Regions from separate parts of the Streptomyces sp. NBC_00386 genome, predicted to be linked through region 3. Evidence: riboswitches for the same ligand, from Rfam matches in the RefSeq annotation. Region 3 holds a riboswitch; each other region holds the start of a gene.
The links. Region 3 has a riboswitch for cyclic di-AMP ahead of OG780_RS24890 (transglycosylase family protein). Riboswitches for the same ligand answer to the same signal wherever they lie in the genome.
Positions count from the first base shown of each region.

Region 1 (4,790 bases), 1.5 Mb from region 3:
CATCCGTACGTCCTTCCCTTACGAGACCACTCACGAGGACGTCCTCATCCCTCTCTCGGACGGCACCCGTCTGTACGCCCGGATCTGACGGCCGCCGGCCGAGGAGCCCGTACCCGCGCTCCTGGAGCACCTCCCGTACCGCCTGACCGACTGGAGCCCCGCGCGACCAGCAGTGCCATCCCTGGTACGCCGGGCACGGCTACGCCTCCGTCCGCGTGGACGTGCCCGGCCACGGCAATTCGGAGGGGATGCCGGGGGACGAACACACGGGGAACGAGCCGGACGACGGGGTGGAGGTGGCCTCCTGACCGGCGGCCCAGTCCTGGTGCACCGGCCGGGTCGGCATGTTCGGGATCGCTTGGGGCGGCTTCGACTCCCTCCGGATCGCGGCCCGCGCGCCCGAGCCGCTCAAGGTGATCGTCACGGTCTGCTCGACCGACGACCTCTATGACAACGACGTGCACCATGCGGGAGGTTCCGTCCTCACCCTCGACACGCACGCCCGGTCGGCCCGACTGCTCGCCTTCGCCGCCCGCCCGCCGGACCCCGCGCACGTGGGCGAGGGCATGTGGCGGAGCAGGTGGGAGAAACGGCTGGGGGCGATCGGCCCCGCCGCGCACACCTGGCCGGCGCACCGGACCAGGGACGCGTACTGGCGCCACGGCAGCCTCCGCGAGGAGTACGGGGCCATCCGCGCCGCGGTCCTCGCGGTCGGCGTCCGGCACGACCCGCACCGCGACACCGTGCTGCGTCCGGTGCGGAACCTGCCGCCGGATCGCGTACGAGGTCTCATCGGCCCCTGGTCCCGCCAGTACCCGGACCGGGGCCTGCCCCCTGGACCGGCCATCGGCTTCCTCCAGGAGACGCTGCGCCGGTGGGACCACTGACTCAGGGACGAGGAGACGGACGCGCTCTCCGTCCCCCCTTCTGCGCTCGTACGTGATGGACGCGCACCCTCCGGCGACGGTGTACGCGCGGATCCCCGGCCGCCGGGTGGGTGACCCGGCCTGGCCCTCACCCTCGGTGACCCCGGTCGTGTACGCGCTCCAGGACGCCCCGCTGCCGGTCCGGTCCCCGCAGCACACGGGGGTCGACGCGGGCCGGCTGTTCCCTTCCGGCGACGACGCCGGCCTGCCGCCGGACCAACGGGAGGAGGACACCCGCTCGGCCTGCTTCGAGTTCGAGGCGCCGGAGGAGACCTGGGTCCTGGGCCGCCCCCGGGTCAATCTGCGGCTGACGTCCGCGTCACCCAGGAGCCAGGTGATCGCCCGGCTGTGCGACGTCGCCCCGGACGGAGCGTCCACGCTCGCCACCCGGGGCGCCCTGAACCTCTCGGCGCGCCGGGGCCCCGACCGGGCGGTTCCCCGGGAACCGGGCACCACGGAGAACGTGGTGTTCGACCTGAACGCCATCGGCCACGCGTTCCCGGTGGGCCACCGGATCCGGCTGGGCCTCTCCTCCGCGTACCGGCCTGGATCTGGCCCCAGCCGGGCTCGGAGGCGGGCTTCACCCTGGAGCCGATCGGCAGCGTCCTGGAACTCCCGTTACGGGCAACGGAGTCGGACGCCTCGGTCGCCTTCGAGGAACCGGAGCAGTTCGCACCCCTCGGCGCGACCGTCTCGGGCACCCTGGACGAGCCCCGCCCCCGGCGTCTGGCCCTGCGCGACGTGGCCGCGGAGACCTGGCGCCTCGAGGTGGACCCGGGGCGCGGCGGCACCCGCGTGTACCCCGACGGCCTCGAATGCACGGAGGAGGCCCGGGAGACGTACACGATCGACACCTCGGACCCGCTGTCCGCCCGCGCACAGCCGGCCGACTGGGCCCACCGGCACGGGAGTTCACTCCCCCGGACCGCTACGCATCCACACGCGCCCCAGGCCCGGGCCTGCGCCACCCGCTCACGGCGCGGGCCCTGGCATATCGCCGCGCGCCGGACGGCGACAGGACACTCTCGTGCCGAACACCGGTGAGGCGAGGCGCACTTCACCGCGCACCGGCCCGGGTTCGGACCGCGTCCGGGCGGCGCTCCCGCCGCCGGGCGGCCGCGCTCCTCGATGTGTCCCGCGCCACAATTCCCGCCGCGCCAGGGGCCGCTCAGCACCCCGCGAAGGGCTCAACGGCGGCTTCCACCGCAAGCGCAATGCCCGAATTACCCTTCATGCCGCCTTGATGCTCTTTGGTCTCGTGAGTTGGGTCACCGGCGAGCCGGACCCCCGCCGCACACCCTCTCCGGCCCAACCCGTTTGCCAAAGGCAAGTTGAGGATCCAATTCCGGCGCAATCGGACTTTTTACCCACGCATTAACCAGGAGAAAGCGATCTTCGCAGTCAAATCTCATCTTGTTTCGGACATGTGCTCTCGCATACGTTCTGGTCGACCCCGGGCGGATCGCCGAATCCTGCCGCCGCCCGGCAACCCATCGACCCACGCACGGCAGGAGCGGGGGAACCACAGGTAAGCCGCCGATCCGGGCACACCGGACCGGCTTGGGGTGAAGCCGCGCCCACAGCGCGGCCGGGCATCTCCCGCCCGAACCCGACAGCTCACCTCGCAGGCGTCGGAGAGGACATTTCGTCATGCCCGTACGTGCCAAGCACCGCCGCAAGAAGACCAACGTCATCACCCGGGGCATGATCGCCGCCGGAACGGGCGGCATCGCCCTCGCCCTCCCGCTCGTGAGCGCCACCGGCGCCAGCGCCGCCACCCCGGCGCAGGCCCCGCAGGCCGCCCACACCGCGGTGGTCCCCAACGTGCAGCTCGTCACCTACAAGGTGGTCGCCGGCGACACGCTCTCCAAGGTGGCGCAGAAGTACCCCAAGAGCGGCGGCTGGAAGAAGCTGTACGCGGCGAACCGCGCGGTCATCGGTGACAACCCCGCCCACCTCCGTCCGGGCCTGAAGCTGACCGTGGGCACGAAGACGCTGAAGTCGACGACCGTCCGCACCACGGCGAACGCGACCACCGCCGTCGCCAAGTCCAAGGCGACCACCGTCACCCAGGCCTCCGCCAAGACGTACTCCAACAACCTCGACGGCTGGATCAAGGAATCCCTGGACGTCATGGCCAAGGCGGGCATCCCGGGCAGCTACGACGGCATCCACCGCAACGTGATACGCGAGTCCTCCGGCAACCCCAACGCCATCAACAACTGGGACTCCAACGCCGCCGCGGGCATCCCCTCCAAGGGCCTGCTCCAGGTGATCGACCCCACGTTCCAGGCGTACCACGTCGCCGGCACGTCGTCGAACATCTACGACCCGGTCGCCAACATCACCGCGGCCTGCAACTACGCGGCCGACAAGTACGGCTCCATCGACAACGTCAACGGCGCCTACTGATCCCACCCCGCACCCCGTCTTCATCCGCACCCGCCGACGGCGCCTTCCCGGCCCGTCGGCGGGTGCGTTGCGGTCGCGTCGGCGGGTGGGTTGCGGTCGCGTCAGCCGGTGTGCGTCCGTGGGCGCGGCGGCGGGTCCGCTCCGAATGTGTCGGCGGGTGTGCGTTCGTGGGTGCGCCGGGCGGGCGTGTCGGCGCCGCTAGAAGCCGAAGAGGCGCTCCAGCACGACCGCGATCCCGTCGTCCTCGTTCGACAGGGTGATTTCGTCGGCCACCGCCTTCAGTTCCGGATGAGCGTTGGCCATCGCCACACCTCGGGCCGCCCAGTCGAACATCGGGATGTCATTGGGCATGTCACCGAAGGCGAGCGTCGCGTCCGGGGTGAGCCCGAGGTGCGCCGCGGCGAGAGCCAGGCCCGTCGCCTTGGTCACCCCGCATGGCTGGAGTTCGACGGTGCCGGGACCGGACATGGTGACCGTCGCCAGCGAACCGACCACTCCCCGTGCCGCCGACGCCAACTCGTCGTCGGACAAAGAGGGGTGACGGAGCAACACCTTGCTGATCGGCTCCGCCCAGAGGTCGTCCCGGCGCGGCACCCGCACCGCCGGCAGAGTCGGATGCGGCATGACATAGCCCGGCTCGATGAGCGTCAGCCCGTCCACGCCGTCCTGGTCGACCGCCGCGTACAGCAGCCCGACCTCCGCCTCGATCTTGCCGAGCGCCGTCTCCGCCAGTTCCCTGTCCAGGGTCACCGACCACAGCATGCGGTCCGCGCCGGCGTCGTACAGCTGCGCCCCCTGCCCGCACACCGCCAGTCCCTCGCCGCCGAGTTCGTCGAGAAGCGGTCGCACACGCGGTGCGGGTCGGCCCGTGACCACGAGATGACGGGCACCCGCCCGGGTCACCTTCGCCAACGCGGCGCGTGACCGGTCGGAGAGTGTGTCGTCGCCGCGCAGCAGCGTTCCGTCCAGGTCAGTGGCGATGAGTGAATATGCAGTCGGAGCGGCCATGATCCGAAGAATACGGATCGAACGACTCATCGGCCCGGCCTGAACCGGACGACGTCCGGTATCCCGTCAGCAACGCCGTTCACCGCACGGTGGTAAGCGCGTTGCGACCGCTTCGGATCACCCACGCTCCACTTCCGTCCACACCGACTTTCCCGCACACGACCGACCACAACTCCCCAACACCCCCTGGACAAAGGCCAGCTCACCGAAAGACCACCTCGACCGCCGTACCGCACCACGTCGGCCATCGGGGCCGGACATCGACAAGTCCGTTCGCGGAGAAGCCCGTTGGGCCGGGCAGAGGCGAACTCCTCCCCCCTTGGGGGGGGCACGCCACGGAACCGTACAAGACAGCCGCGGGCAGTCTCGGGCAGCCGTGAGCAGGTCCGTGAAGCGCGGCCACGGAACCGAGAAGCGGCACCCGTCACCCGGGTCCGGCGCACC
Region 1 is NZ_CP107950.1:4,112,740-4,117,529, forward strand. It holds partial or broken gene OG780_RS17970 (CocE/NonD family hydrolase) at 1-1,970, shown strand, start outside; cyclic di-AMP (ydaO/yuaA leader) riboswitch at 2,412-2,572, shown strand; gene OG780_RS17975 (transglycosylase SLT domain-containing protein) at 2,577-3,338, shown strand; gene OG780_RS17980 (HAD family hydrolase) at 3,537-4,346, opposite strand.
Region 1: it holds a riboswitch for cyclic di-AMP, as region 3 does, so the genes downstream of both, OG780_RS17975 (transglycosylase SLT domain-containing protein) here and OG780_RS24890 (transglycosylase family protein) in region 3, are expected to answer to the same signal.

Region 2 (4,790 bases), 4.0 Mb from region 3:
CCCGCGCTGCGCGAGGTCACCCGTGATCTCGACCGGCAGTGGAAGGCCGCGATGACCGAGGTGATCGCGGAGGGCGTGGCCGCCGGCGAGTTCCACTGCCCGGACCCCACGAGCGCGGCCCTCAGGCTCACGGCGCTGCTGGACGGACTGGCGGTCCAGATGACGGCGTACTCCGGAGCGGTGTCACGGGCGCGGACCCAGGAATGGGCGGACGAGGCACTCGCCCGCGAACTTGGCCTGGAACGCGAGGCGTTGATGGCGGCGGTCCGCTAGGGCCTGGTCCCCGGTCCCGGCCCCGTACCGCGCTTCGCCCACTCCCCGGCGTGGACCGCCGTGCGGGCGGTCGTCCCGGATCCCGCCGGGAGCGACCGGTACTCCTGATCCGCACCCCGCCCGGGGCGCCGCGGCCAACGGGACCGGGCCGGGCCGGTCGGGCGCCGGTGTACCGGTCCCGACCGGCCCGGCCGGCCCTGCCGACCGGGCCGGTGCCGTCTCAGGCGACCGACTCGATGCGCATCTTGATGTCGTCCGGGGAGAGGGCGCCCTTGGCCGCGACGTGATCGCCCGAGGACTCCCCGCGCAGCCGCCGTCCGATCCACGGGACGAGGTACTCGCGCGCCCACTGGATGTTGTCGCGGCGCATCTCCAGCGTGCCGCGCGGCGGGAGGGGCGGCCAGGGCTGGTCCGGGTCGGCCGGGACCTCCAGGCCGAGTACCTGTCCGGCACGGAGCGCCACCCGGGTGTGCCCCTCGGGAGAGAGGTGCAGCCGGTCGCCGTCCCAGGCCCGGCGGTCCTGGATCGTCTTCAGGGACCAGAGGTCGAGGACGGGACAGCCGTAGCGGTCCGCGATGGCACGCACATGTCCGTTGTAGGTGGCGATCTTGCCGCGCAGGTGCTTGAGCACGGGGACGCCACGCGTGTCGAAGCCGGTGGTCACCATGACGGTGCCGACGGCGGAGGTGAGGTCGATGATCGCGCGCTCGAAGCGTTCCGCGACCTCGTCGGGGTCGGTGCCGGGGCGGATGATGTCGTTGCCGCCGGCGCAGAACGACACCAGGTCCGGGCCGAGTTCCTTGGCCCTCTGGAGCTGGGACTCGACGATCTGGTCGAGCAGTTTGCCGCGCACGGCGAGGTTGGTGTAGCCGAAATCGCCTTCGGGCCTGCGGTCCGCGAGAAGTACCGCGAACCGGTCCGCCCAGCCGACGAACGCTCCGTCGGGCCCAGGGTCGCCGACGCCCTCGGTGAAGCTGTCCCCCACCGCCACGTACGACCCGATCACTGATCTGTTGTCACTCTTCGAATCGTCTGCCACATGGAGCATGATTCACCTTTTGATGTGAGCTACGCGACCGTAGGGAAGGGTTGACGGCCGGTGAGATAAGCCACTCGCCAAGCATTGGTCAACTCTGGAATAGGGCTCGCGTCAAGGATGTTGAAGCAGCGATCGCCCAGAGGCCGTTGCCGCGGGCACACCGAAGGCCGGACCCAGGGGATCGTGGGGTCCGGCCTTCGGAGATCTTCCTGCCGTCAGGAGCAGGAGGCGGGGGGGTCAGCCCACGGCGACACCGTGCGAGCGCAGGTACGCGACCGGGTCGATGTCGGAGCCGTAGTCCGGCGTGGTGCGGATCTCGAAGTGCAGGTGCGGTCCGGTCACGTTGCCCGTGGCGCCGGAGAGACCTATCTGCTGCCCCTCGGTCACGGTCTGCCCCGCCGAGACGGACAGCGACGACATGTGGGCGTACTGGGAGTACTTGCCGTCGGCGTGCTGGATGACGACCTGGTTGCCGTAGGCGCCGCCCCAGCCCGCGGAGACGACCGTGCCCGCGGCGATGGACTTGAGCGTGGTGCCGGTCGGGATCACGAAGTCCACGCCCGTGTGGTAACCGCTGGACCACATGCTGCCCGCCACCTTGTAACCCGTGCCGACGGAGCTGCTCGCGACCGGCAGGGTGTAGCCGGAAGAAGTGCCGGTGGAAGGGGTGGTGGAAGGGGTGGTGGAAGGGGTGGTGGAAGCGGTGTCGGAGGGGGCCGGGTCGGCGGCCGGGGTCGCCTGAGCGGGCTTCGCCGAGGTGGTCGTCCGGGTGGCCGAGTGCGTGGCCGAGTGGGCGGCGGCCTTCTTGCCGAGCGACAGCTTCAGACCCGGGTGGATCAGCGACGGGTCGCCGCCGATGGAGGAGCGGTTGTCGGCGTAGATCTTCTTCCAGCCGCCGCTGACGTTCTGCTCGTCGGCGATCTTCGAGAGGTAGTCGCCGGACCTCACCGCGTACGTCTTCGTCCCGGCGGCCTTGGCGGCCTTCTTCGCGGGAGCGGCGGTCGCGGCCTTCTCGACATGGTGCGCGACGGCGGTGGCCGGGGTCGCGGCGTGGGCGCCGGTGGCTCCCATCAGGGGCAGCGCGAGTGCGGCGCCACCGGTTCCGGCCACGGCGATCGAGCGGGTGAAACGCAAGGACTTGGGACGGCGGTGCTTACCCTTCGCGGGCATGACGAATTCCTCTCCGGCGCCTGCGGGGTGAGCTGTCGGGTGCGGGCTGGAGATGCCCGGCCACGCTGCTGCGCGGCTGTACCCCTAGCCTGTTCCGGAAAAGAACCGGATCAGGCGCGGAACCTGTGGGTCCCCCGCTCCTGCCGTGTACGGGTGAGTGTGCGGATTCCGGGCGGCGGCAGGATTGGGCGTCCGTCCGGATTGAGGCAGAACGTAAGCGACATGAGAGCGCGTCGACAACTATGTGCGGTTTCTGTGCGCTCGCCGTTCTTGATCCATGCGGAAACCGCCGTCACCCTCCGTGGAGTGACGATCTTCCCGACCTCTCAACCCACCTGAAAATCCAGGCAGGTTGAGTAATGAGGACGGCAACGCATCGTCACGAATATGACGCTCCTCACGCGACTCGCCCCAGGATGCCCTATTCCAGGGCCAGTTGCCATGAAGGTGCTTATTCGGACAGAACAGACAGATGCTGCACGGACGGATATCCGGCACATCCGGACCCCCGCTCGGAATGGCACACAAAACGACGCTCGCGAATGCCTCGTATCGCGTCAATTGCCCCACGGGGCCGATGCGGCCAGAGGCGCGCGGCCGATCCATCACAAGAATCGAATGCATATTCGACATCAGATGTCGCGATGTGCCGCTTCCAGGGCGTTCCGTCCGGAAGGCATCGGCTGTGGACAACTCATTGCCCGAGGAACCCATGTCGTATCGTCGGGAGCGCGAGCCGGTACAACTGCCGACGAGCGGCGCCGAGTCCAGCACGGCGACGCCGGCGGCCGAATGGGAGGAGCCCCCGTGACGCAGCAGGTCCCGTCGACCGAGCCCGAGCTCGGCGGAGTGCGCAACTTCCGCGACGTGGGCGGACTGCCCACCGCGGACGGCCGGCGAGTGCGTTATGGGCACCTGTTCCGCAGCGGCCACCTCGCCCACGCCACGGAGGAGGACGCCGCGTTCCTCGCCTCTCTGGGTCTCCACACGATCTTCGACTTCCGTAATGCCGCGGACCAGAGACTGGAGGGCCCGGACGTCGAACTGCCGGGCGTGCGGAACGTGAACCTCCCGCTGAGCGACCCGGCGGACGGCAGCGAGTTCTGGAAGATGGTCCGCGACGGCGATCTCGACCAGCTGCGCGCGATCCTCGGCGACGGCAAGGGCGAGAACCGGATGATCAACTCCTACCGCACGATCATCAAGGAGCGCACGGCCGAGCACTCCCAGGTGCTGCACGCCCTGGCCGACGACAGCGTGCCCGCGCTGATGCACTGCGCGGCGGGCAAGGACCGTGCCGGGCTGTCCGTCGCGGTCACCCTGCTCGCCCTCGGTGTCGAGCGCGAGGCGATCGTGGCCGACTACCTGGAGTCGAACGCCACGCACCGCCGTTACAAGGTGCACCGCAACGGCTCCTCGGCCGGTGCCTACTCCCCCGAGGTGATGGAACTGCTCAGCCCGCTGTTCGACGCGCGCGCCGCGTACCTGACAGCCGCCTTCGAGACGATCGAGGAGACCTGGGGCAGCGTCGAGGTCTATCTGGAGCAGGGCCTGGGACTGACGCCGGAGCTGCGGGAGCGCCTGCGCGGGCGGCTCCTGGACTGAGCCGCCCGCCGGGACCGGGCTCCCTACTGGTTCTGCGCACCCAGCGTGAAGAGCAGGTAGATGAAGGCCGCGAACAGGTGGCCGACGGCGACATAGATGATCAGCCGCACCCACAGGGCGCGCGGGAACCTGTCCTCCATGGAGCGGCGGCGTTCTGTGGGTTCGGTCATGACGTCTCTCCCGAGGTGGGGTGGCCCGTCGCCGGGCCGAGGCACAGCGCGGCGACGGGGCTCTGCAGCAGGGTGTGTACGAAGAGGAGCTCGGCTCCGTCGCGCTCGACGGCGGCGATGCGGTGCGGGGTCAGCGAGTCGAAGTGGGCGCTGTCCCCCGGCGCGAGGACGTACGCGGTGTCCCCGAGGCGCAGACTGAGCCGCCCCCGGAGCACGTACAGCCACTCCTCGCCCGGGTGGACGCGCACGATGTCGCCCTGCGAACCGTAGGGGACGTGCACGCGCAGTGCCTGCATGCCGCGGCCCGCGGAGCCCGCCTGCCAGTAGGTCCAGCCCCCGGCCGGGGCCGGTTCCATGTCGGCGGCCCGTACGATCGCGTCACGGTCGGGGACCGCCTCGCCGAGCAGTTCCGAGACCGTCGTACCGTAGACACGGGCCAGCGTGAGCAGCATCGGCAACGAGGGCTGGCGCTGCCCGGTCTCCAGCCGGGAGAGATGGGCGGGCGAGAGTCCGGCCGCGCGGGCGGCTGCCTC
Region 2 is NZ_CP107950.1:1,640,158-1,644,947, forward strand. It holds gene OG780_RS07060 (TetR/AcrR family transcriptional regulator) at 1-273, shown strand, start outside; gene OG780_RS07065 (SGNH/GDSL hydrolase family protein) at 494-1,279, opposite strand; gene OG780_RS07070 (M23 family metallopeptidase) at 1,550-2,482, opposite strand; cyclic di-AMP (ydaO/yuaA leader) riboswitch at 2,487-2,648, opposite strand; gene OG780_RS07075 (tyrosine-protein phosphatase) at 3,290-4,087, shown strand; gene OG780_RS07080 (DUF6126 family protein) at 4,111-4,227, opposite strand; gene OG780_RS07085 (helix-turn-helix domain-containing protein) at 4,254-4,790, opposite strand, start outside.
Region 2: it holds a riboswitch for cyclic di-AMP, as region 3 does, so the genes downstream of both, OG780_RS07070 (M23 family metallopeptidase) here and OG780_RS24890 (transglycosylase family protein) in region 3, are expected to answer to the same signal.

Region 3 (4,790 bases):
TTGAAGCGCGGGAAGGCGCTGCGGCCGGCGTAGACCGCGGCGTCGTCGAGGATCTCCTCGATGCGCAGGAGCTGGTTGTACTTGGCGACACGGTCCGAGCGGGCCGGGGCGCCGGTCTTGATCTGACCGCAGTTCACGGCGACCGCGAGGTCGGCGATGGTGACGTCCTCGGTCTCGCCGGAGCGGTGGGACATCATGCACTTGAAGCCGTTGCGCTGGGCCAGCTCGACGGCGTCCAGGGTCTCGGTCAGCGAGCCGATCTGGTTGACCTTGACGAGCAGGGCGTTGGCGGAGCCCTCCTCGATGCCGCGGGCCAGGCGCTCCGGGTTGGTGACGAAGAGGTCGTCGCCGACGATCTGGACCTTGTCGCCCAGCTGGTCGGTGATGATCTTCCAGCCGTCCCAGTCGTCCTCGAACAGCGGGTCCTCGATGGAGACGAGCGGGTACGCCGCGACGAGCTCGGCGTAGTACTCGGTCATCTCGGCGGCGGAGCGCTCCTTGCCCTCGAAGGTGTAGACGCCGTCCTTGTAGAACTCGGAGGCGGCGACGTCGAGGGCGAGGGCGATCTGCTCGCCGGGGGTGTAGCCGGCCTCCTTGATGGCCTCGAGGATGAGGTCGAGGGCGGCGCGGTTCGACTCCAGGTTCGGGGCGAAGCCGCCCTCGTCGCCGAGGCCGGTGGACAGGCCCTTGGTCTTCAGCACCTTCTTGAGGGTGTGGTAGACCTCGGCGCCCCAGCGCAGGGCCTCGGAGAAGGACTCCGCGCCGATCGGGGCGATCATGAACTCCTGGATGTCCACGTTCGAGTCGGCGTGCGACCCGCCGTTCAGGATGTTCATCATCGGAACGGGCAGCAGGTGCGCGTTCGGGCCGCCCAGGTAGCGGAAGAGCGGCAGGTCGGACGCCTCGGAGGCGGCGTGCGCGACGGCGAGCGAGACGCCGAGGATGGCGTTGGCGCCGAGCGAGCCCTTGTTGTCGGTGGCGTCCAGGTCGAACATGGCCTGGTCGATCAGGCGCTGCTCGGTGGCGTCGTAGCCGACGAGCTCCGGGCCGATCTGCTCGATGACGGCGAGGACGGCCTTCTCGACACCCTTGCCGTGGTAGCGGTTGGGGTCACCGTCGCGAAGCTCGATGGCCTCGAAGGCTCCGGTGGAGGCGCCGGACGGAACGGCGGCACGACCCGTGCTGCCGTCGTCGAGGCCGACCTCGACCTCGACCGTGGGGTTGCCTCGGGAGTCCAGGATTTCCCGGGCTACGACGACGTCGATGGACGGCACGAGCATCTCCTTATTGGGATGTGACGCGGGTAAGCAGGACTTGGCAGCCCTGCGGGATGAGCCTAACCGGCTCACGGGGATCGGCCAGCCGATCGACCACCCCTTGAGCGGAACTGAGCGTACATATTGTTCCTGAACGGAACAAAAAAAGAAATGAAAAACCCCGCTCCGGCGCGTGCGGGGGAACACGCACCGGAGCGGGGAGCCCGTGGGGACGGGGACCCTCACCGGGCCTTTCCCAAAAAGGCCCGGTTCGGGAGGGGAGCTGTCGTCCGGCTCGGACGCGGGCCGGAATCCGGCCCGGAAGACACCCGCGCGCCGTCCGAGAGGTGGCCGCCCTCCGCCGAAGGCGACCACACGGCACCGGCGCGCCGCGGTACTCAGCGCAGGTGCAGCTGCTGGCCCGGGTAGATGAAGTCGGCGTCGGCGACGATGTCCTTGTTCAGCTTGAACAGCTTCTGCCAGCCGCCCTTGACGTGCTTCTTCTCGGCGATCGAGCTGAGGGTGTCGCCCTTGACGACCTTGTACTCGCCGTCGCCCTTCTTGACCTTCTTGCCGGTCGGGGTGGTGACGGTCTTCTGGACGGCGGGGCGCTCCGCGGAACGGGAGGCGGGCTGCTCCGTCGTACGGGTGGTGGTGCCCTGCGAGGCGCCCGACGAGGAGGAGCCGGAGGGGGTCGACGGGGTCGAGGTGTCACCGCCGTACGCGGCGCTCGACAGGCCCACGCCGCAGGTCGGCCAGGCACCCTTGCCCTGTCCGGCGAGGACCTTCTCGCCGATGGCGATCTGCTGCGACTTCGACGCCTGGTCGGCGGTCGAGGCGTAGGCGGTGCCGCCGTACGCGGCCCAGGTGGAGGACGAGAACTGGAGTCCGCCGTAGTAGCCGTTGCCGGTGTTGATCGACCAGTTGCCGCCGGCCTCGCACTGGGCGACGGCGTCCCACTCGGAGGCGGTGGCGGCGGAGGCGCTGCCGGCCGCCATCAGCGGAGCGGCGATGGCGACACCGGTGACACCGGCGAGCGTGGCGACGCGGGTGGCCTTGTTCGGGCGGCGGTGCTTGCCCTTGCTGGAGAACAGCATGGAGAGATCCCCTCACCGACGCCTGCGAGGTGAGCTGTCGGGTTCGGGCCGGTTGAGTTGCCCGGCCGCGCGCCTTCGGTCCCGTCTCCAGGACGTCCGACACGCGGCTTAACCCCAAGCCGTTCCGGGTGTCTCTCAACTCCCGGACGCGGCGCTTACCTTGGGTCCCCCGCTCCTGCCTACGGCGCATGACGCGACGACTGTTCCCGTACGGCCGCTGGCAGGATTCGGCGTTGCGACCGTCGGGGCCCGCTGTGGCGAGCAGTCACGACCGTAAGCAGTCGATCGGCGGAAATTCAAAGACGATCAGGGCTTCTGAGACCCATGTCTCACTTGCACCAAATGGGACATTCCCCAGCGAACCAGGACGTGAACTCCCGCTAGTTTTGCACCGTTTCGACAGTGTCCGCAATGCTCCGACCAGGTACGACGAGGCCGGGACCGCCGTCGGTCGCCGCCGCATCGGCGGTGGGCAGGTCGGCCCATCCGCCTTCGAGGCCCAGCTCGTCGGAAACCTTCCAGAGGTTGTCGATGACGTCCGCGACGTACGCGGTGTCGCTCGAGGCGCTCGCGGCATGCCGCCCGGCAGTGCTGTCGGCGCTGCCGCCGGTCGCGCTCTGCGCGGCGTCCCCGCCACGGTGCCGCCCGGTGCCGGTGCTCGGGGCGTCGGAGGGGCTCGAAGAAGCGTCCTTCTGCCCGGACTTGGCTGATTCGTCACCCTTGCCGGTCGCCGCGCCCGAGTCGTCGGAGCTCTGCGAGGCGCTGGGCTCCGCGGTGCTGCCGGTCGCGTCCGCGGAGTCACCCGAACCGGACGAAGCGGAAGAACCATCCGAAGGTGACGTACTGGGCGACGTCGCCAGGCCGGACGAAACGTACGAACCGGACTCGTCCTCGTCGTTCGAGGCATCGCCGGCCACGCCCGTGTCGACGCTGACGCCGGCCGCGTCCTTGCTGAGACCCGAGAGCGGCCCACAGGTCGGCCAGGCCGCGAGGCCCTTGTCGGCGAGCACCTTCTCGGCGACGGCTATCTGCTGCGAGCGGCTGGCCTGGTCGGCCCTCGGGGCGTAGTCGAGGCCGCCGTGCGCCTCCCAGTTCTCCTGGTCGAGCTGAAGGCCGCCGTAGTACCCGTTGCTCTGGTCGGCGCTCCACGCGCCACCGCTCTCGCACTGCGCCACCCGGTCCCAGGTGTTCCCGTCGGCCGCGCTCGCGCTCGCCGCGGCGAGCAGCGGGATGACGATCGCCGATCCGGTCACCCCTGCGGCGACCATGAGTGCCGGGGCCTGACGAGGGCGACGGTGACGGCCGTTCCCGGAGAGCATACGAAGGCCTTTCGAGTGACAGCAGGGAGTACCGCGGCCCCTGTGAACCAAGAAGCGCAGGCGCCGCGTTGATGGGTGAAGGTAGTCGCACTCGAACGCTGGTTACAAGTCGATGCAGTACAGATCACGCGAAGATCACAGATTTGATGGAGCATCATGTTCCGCTAGCCGCAAGGGCACTCTTTCCGGTATGCGGAAGAACCCCTTCGACGGGGATGCCGAAGGGTCACCGATGGACCGGTCCAGGCCTATTTGACCGGGGTGAACTCCACAGGAAGCGTGCGCAATCCACGCATAATGAGACCTCCACGCCAGCGCAAATCAGACGATTCTCCGGCGAGTTGGATGTCGGGCAGGCGGCCGAGGAGCGTACCGAGCGCGGTCTGCCCCTCCAGTCGGGCGAGCGGCGCGCCCAGGCAGTAGTGGATGCCGTGGCCGTAGCCCAAGTGCTGAAGGTCACGTCGCGCGAGATCCAGCGTGTCCGGCTGTTCGAAACGTTCGGGGTCACGGTCGGCGGCCGCGAGCACCACGAGCACGGGATCACCGGCCGCGATGTCCTGCCCGCCGATCCGCACGGCCTCGGTCGCGAACCGCCAGGTGGCCAGTTCCACGGGCCCGTCGTAGCGCAGGAGTTCCTCGACACCCGTCTCGAGCAGCCCGCTCTCCCCGGCCGCGAGGGAGGCCTGGAGACGCGCCCGCTGCCCGGGGTGGGTGAGCAGGGCGTGCATCCCGTTCCCGATGAGATTGACCGTGGTCTCGAACCCGGCGAAGAGCAGGATGAAGGCCATGGCTGCGGCCTCGTTCTCGGTGAGGTGCTCGCCGTGGTCGGAGGCGCGGATGAGCCCGGAGATGAGGTCCTCGCCCGGTGCGGGCTCCGCTGTCAGCGCCTCGCGCTTGCGGTGGATGAGCTCGGCGAGATACCCGCGCATCTTCTTCACGGACCGGGCGACCCCGCCTCTGGGCCCGCCGCCGTGCCGGATCATCATGCCCGCCCAGTCCCGGAAGTCGTCCTGGTCCTCGCGCGGGACGCCGAGCAGGTCGCAGATGGCGTAGATGGGGAGCGGGAAGGCGAACTCGTGGATGAGGTCCGCGGAGCCCCTGGCCGCGAACCCGGCGAT
Region 3 is NZ_CP107950.1:5,640,977-5,645,766, reverse strand. It holds gene eno (phosphopyruvate hydratase) at 1-1,274, opposite strand, end outside; gene OG780_RS24890 (transglycosylase family protein) at 1,655-2,353, opposite strand; cyclic di-AMP (ydaO/yuaA leader) riboswitch at 2,358-2,550, opposite strand; gene OG780_RS24885 (transglycosylase family protein) at 2,734-3,621, opposite strand; gene OG780_RS24880 (cytochrome P450 family protein) at 3,921-4,790, opposite strand, start outside.

Region 4 (4,790 bases), 3.0 Mb from region 3:
GTGGCCGTCGAGGTGAACCTCGACGCGCCGCTGGACGCCGAGCCGGCGGGCCTGGACGGCATCGCCACGATCATGGCGCGCGCCTTCTCCGAGGGCACCGACAAGCACTCGGCCGAGGACTTCGCCGCCGAACTGGAGCGCTGCGGCGCCACGCTCGACGCGCACGCCGACCACCCCGGTGTGCGCCTGTCCCTCGAAGTGCCCGTCTCGCGCCTGGCCAAGGCCCTCGGCCTGCTCGCCGACGCCCTGCGGGCCCCCGCGTTCGCGGACAGCGAGGTCGAGCGGCTGGTGACCAACCGGCTGGACGAGATCCCGCACGAGACGGCCAATCCCGCCCGCCGTGCCGCCAAAGAGCTCTCCAAGGAGCTGTTCCCGGCGAGCGCGCGCATGGCGCGCCCGCGGCAGGGCACCGAGGAGACCGTCCAGAACATCGACTCGTCGGCCGTTCGCGCGTTCTACGAGAGGCACGTGCGCCCCGTCACGGCCACTGCCGTCGTCGTCGGTGACCTGACCGATGTCGATCTCGACGAACTGCTCGCCGACACGCTCGGCTCCTGGACCGGCTCGGCCGCCCAGCCGCGCCCCGTGCCGCCGGTGAGCGCCGACGACACCGGCCGCGTGATCATCGTCGACCGCCCCGGCGCCGTCCAGACGCAGCTGCTCATCGGCCGGGTCGGCGCCGACCGGCACGACCGCGTGTGGCCCGCGCAGGTCCTCGGCACCTACTGCCTCGGCGGCACCCTCACCTCGCGCCTGGACCGCGTCCTGCGCGAGGAGAAGGGCTACACCTACGGCGTGCGGGCGTTCGGACAGGTCCTGCGCTCCGCGCCGGACGGCACGGGAGCCGCGATGCTCGCCATCAGCGGCTCGGTCGACACCCCCAACACCGGTCCTGCGCTCGACGACCTGTGGACGGTGCTGCGCACCCTCGCGGCCGAGGGTCTGACCGACGCGGAGCGCGACGTCGCCGTGCAGAACCTGGTGGGTGTCGCGCCCCTCAAGTTCGAGACGGCCGCGGCGGTCGCGAGCACGCTCGCGGACCAGGTCGAGCAGCACCTGCCGGACGACTATCAGGCGACGCTCTACCGGCAACTGGCCGCCACCGGCACCGTGGAGGCCACCGCGGCGGCCGTGAGCGCCTTCCCGACGGACCGTCTGGTGACCGTCCTGGTGGGCGACGCGGCGCAGATCGCGGAGCCGGTCAGGGCCCTCGGAATCGGTGAAGTCACCGTGGTGGCCGCCGAGTAGAACCCGTGCGACGCGGGAGGGCCCTGACGGCTGAAGAGCCGTCAGGGCCCTCCCTTTTCCGGAAGCCGTTCCCAAGATGTCCGTATTCGTATGACGGTCACCCTTCTGCCCTGTGGGATACGTTACAAAAATCGTGATCCGTTTGTTGTTCGAAAGTTGCCCCGCTTAGCGTCAGTGCGGCTGTTCGTCACGCAGTGCGCCGCGCCCGCGGCACCGGACAGTCATCGCCGAGTCCCCCATGACGCGAGTCAGGGGAGCCGGGGACCCACACGTAGTCCCTGGGGTGAATCGGACGCCCTCTCCGGAGGGGGCCCGTAGGAGACCTTCCTGCTCCGAACCCGTCAGCTAACCCGGTAGGCGAGAGGGAAGGAAAGGATCAGCCCCTACATGGCGTTCACCTGTGGCACCGGCAAGCACCGTCGTACGAGCCGCGTGCACAGCACGACCACCACGACCGCCGTCGGGGTCGCGGCGCTCACCACCACCGGTGTCATCGGAACCCTGGCCGCCCCCGCGTTCGCCGCGGAAACCTCCGTCGAGCAGACCGGGCTGACCCAGACCGTCACCCTCAACGACACGGTCGCCGACCAGATCGACGCCCAGGCCTTCGCGCAGCTGCGCGCCGCCGACGAGGCCGCCGCGCGCAAGCAGGCCGAGCAGACCGCGCGCAAGCAGGCCGCGGAGCAGGCCCAGGAGCTGCGCGAGACCAAGGAGCGCGCCGCCCGCGAGGCCGAGCGCAAGCGTCTGAACACGTTCGTCATGCCGATCACCGGTTCGTACGTCTCCACCGGCTACCAGGCCAGCAGCAGCCTCTGGTCCTCCGGCAGCCACACCGGAGTCGACTTCCACGCCGCGTCCGGCACCTCGGTCCACGCCGTCGGCTCCGGCACGGTCGTCACGGCCGGCTGGGGCGGCGCCTACGGCAATCAAGTCGTGATCAAGATGCACGACGGCACGTACACCATGTACGGCCACCTCTCGTCCATCGGTGTGTCCGTGGGGCAGACGGTCACTCCGGGGCAGCAGATCGCTCTCTCGGGGGACACCGGCAACACCACCGGTCCCCACCTTCACTTCGAGGCCCGTACGACCGCCGAGTACGGATCGGACATGGACCCGGTCGCGTACCTGCGCTCGCACGGCGTCAACGTCTGACGACCGCTTCGCGGCTTCTTCGCCGCTTTCGATGCCCCGGCTCACCGAGCCGGGGCATCGTCGTTTCCAGATGCCGTCTGTCCAAAAAATATCCATGGATTCAGGCCTGCCATCGGAAATTCAGGCTTCCTGCAATAGAGTCACTGAACAAGCGTCAATCGACGGCGTTTCACGGGGATTAAAGCGGAGGTCGGTCATGCGTATTCCGGCGCACTCGGTGTGCACGGCGATCCGTGACGACATCGTCGCGGGTGTCTACGAGCGCGGCGGCCGCCTCACCGAGGAACTGCTCGCACGCCGATACGGCGTCTCTCGCGTCCCCGTGCGCGAGGCCCTGCGCACGCTGGAGGCCGAGGGGTTCGTGGTCACCCGCCGGCACGCGGGCGCGTGTGTCGCGGAGCCCTCCGAGCTGGAGGCCGCGGACCTCCTGGAGATGCGCATGCTGCTGGAACCGCTGGGTGCCGCGAGGGCCGCGCAGCGGCGCACGGAGGCCCACCTGAAGGTGCTGCGGGGTCTGGTCAGGCTGGGGCAGGAGCGCTCCAGGCGAGGCCACAGCGAGGATCTGCGCTCGTTGGGCGGCTGGTTCCACGAGACGCTCGCGCAGGCGTCCGGCAGCCCCGCGCTCACCTCGACGCTCGCCCAGCTGCGCCACAAGATCGCCTGGATGTACTCGGTGGAGGCGCCGGCCGACCCCGCGGAATCCTGGGCGGAGCACGGCGGCATCGTGGACGCGGTCGCCCGCGGGGACAGTGAGCGGGCCCGCGCGATCACGGCCCTGCACACCGAGCGCGCCACGGCCGCGCACCGGCTCCGATTTCCCGGCGGCGACCGGCCGGACCGTGTGAGAAGTTCGCAACATCCCGTAAACATGACGGGCCCGCGTCATTAACACGGGCGCCGTATACAAAGAGGGATATTCGGCAGGGGCTCATTTCTGATGCCCTTTTATGCGTGTGTCCGGAATTTCGGCGCACGCCATTCCCGCGGCCATGGCGCGAGGTCGTACGTGGCATGTGGGGAATTTCCGAGCGAGGGTACGGAAAAACGGCCGAGCCGCGCCACCCGGCGAAGGGGAGCGCGGCTCGGCCGTGTGAGTCCACGTGCCTCGTGGGCGGCTCAGACGGTCTCGGGGAGTTCGTCGAGCCCCTCGGCGACCAGCTTCGCCAGACGGTCGAGAGCGGCATCCGCGCCCTCGGAGTCCGACGTGAGGACGATCTCCTCGCCGCCCTGGGCGCCCAGGCCGAGGACCGCGAGCATGGAGGCCGCGTTGACGGGGTTCCCGTCGGCCTTGGCGATCGTCACGGGGATGCCGGAAGCCGTGGCGGCCCGGACGAAGATGGAGGCGGGGCGGGCATGGAGGCCCTCGGTCCAGCCGACGTTGACGCGGCGCTCAGCCATGTGATGCTGCCCTTCGGGTGTTCAAGGTTGTCTAGACCATTCTTTCATATCGCGAGGCGTGCCCGAACGGTCCCGGACCTCACCCGCCGCGGTGTCGGCCGAGGACCCGCTCCGACGCCCGTCACCCTCAGACTGCCTCGCGCCGTTGTCGTACGCGAGCCGTACTCTGGGGCCCATGCAGACCTCGGCGGACCGGCACGAGTACCCAGCCCACTGGGAGGCCGACGTGGTGCTGCGCGACGGCGGCACCGCACGCATCAGGCCCATCACCGTCGACGACGCCGAACGCCTGGTCAGCTTCTACGAGCAGGTGTCGGACGAGTCGAAGTACTACCGCTTCTTCGCGCCCTATCCGCGGCTGTCCGCCAAGGACGTCCACCGCTTCACCCACCACGACTTCGTGGACCGCGTGGGCCTCGCGGCCACGGTGGGCGGCGAGTTCATCGCCACCGTGCGCTACGACCGGATCAACGCGGACGGCATGCCCGCCTCCGCGCCCGCCGACGAGGCCGAGGTCGCCTTCCTCGTGCAGGACGCCCACCAGGGCCGCGGTGTCGCCTCCGCGATGCTCGAGCACATCGCCGCGGTGGCCCGCGAGCGCGACATCCGCCGCTTCGCCGCCGAGGTGCTGCCCGCCAACAACAAGATGATCAAGGTGTTCACGGACGCCGGATACACCCAGAAGCGCAGCTTCGAGGACGGTGTCGTACGCCTGGAGTTCGACCTCGAACCCACCGACCGGTCCCTGGCCGTGCAGCGCGCGCGGGAACAGCGCGCCGAGGCCCGCTCCGTGCAGCGGCTGCTCGCCCCCGGCTCCGTCGCCGTCATCGGCGCCGGGCGCACACCCGGCGGGGTCGGTCGCAGTGTCCTCGACAACCTCCGGGAAGCCGGGTTCACCGGACGCCTGTACGCCGTGAACACGGCCCTCCAGGAGAAGGAACTCGACGGAGTCCCGGCCCACCGCTCCATCAGGGACATCACCGAACCCG
Region 4 is NZ_CP107950.1:2,600,458-2,605,247, reverse strand. It holds gene OG780_RS11270 (M16 family metallopeptidase) at 1-1,248, shown strand, start outside; cyclic di-AMP (ydaO/yuaA leader) riboswitch at 1,464-1,623, shown strand; gene OG780_RS11265 (M23 family metallopeptidase) at 1,636-2,403, shown strand; gene OG780_RS11260 (GntR family transcriptional regulator) at 2,600-3,292, shown strand; gene OG780_RS11255 (HPr family phosphocarrier protein) at 3,520-3,801, opposite strand; gene OG780_RS11250 (bifunctional acetate--CoA ligase family protein/GNAT family N-acetyltransferase) at 3,977-4,790, shown strand, end outside.
Region 4: it holds a riboswitch for cyclic di-AMP, as region 3 does, so the genes downstream of both, OG780_RS11265 (M23 family metallopeptidase) here and OG780_RS24890 (transglycosylase family protein) in region 3, are expected to answer to the same signal.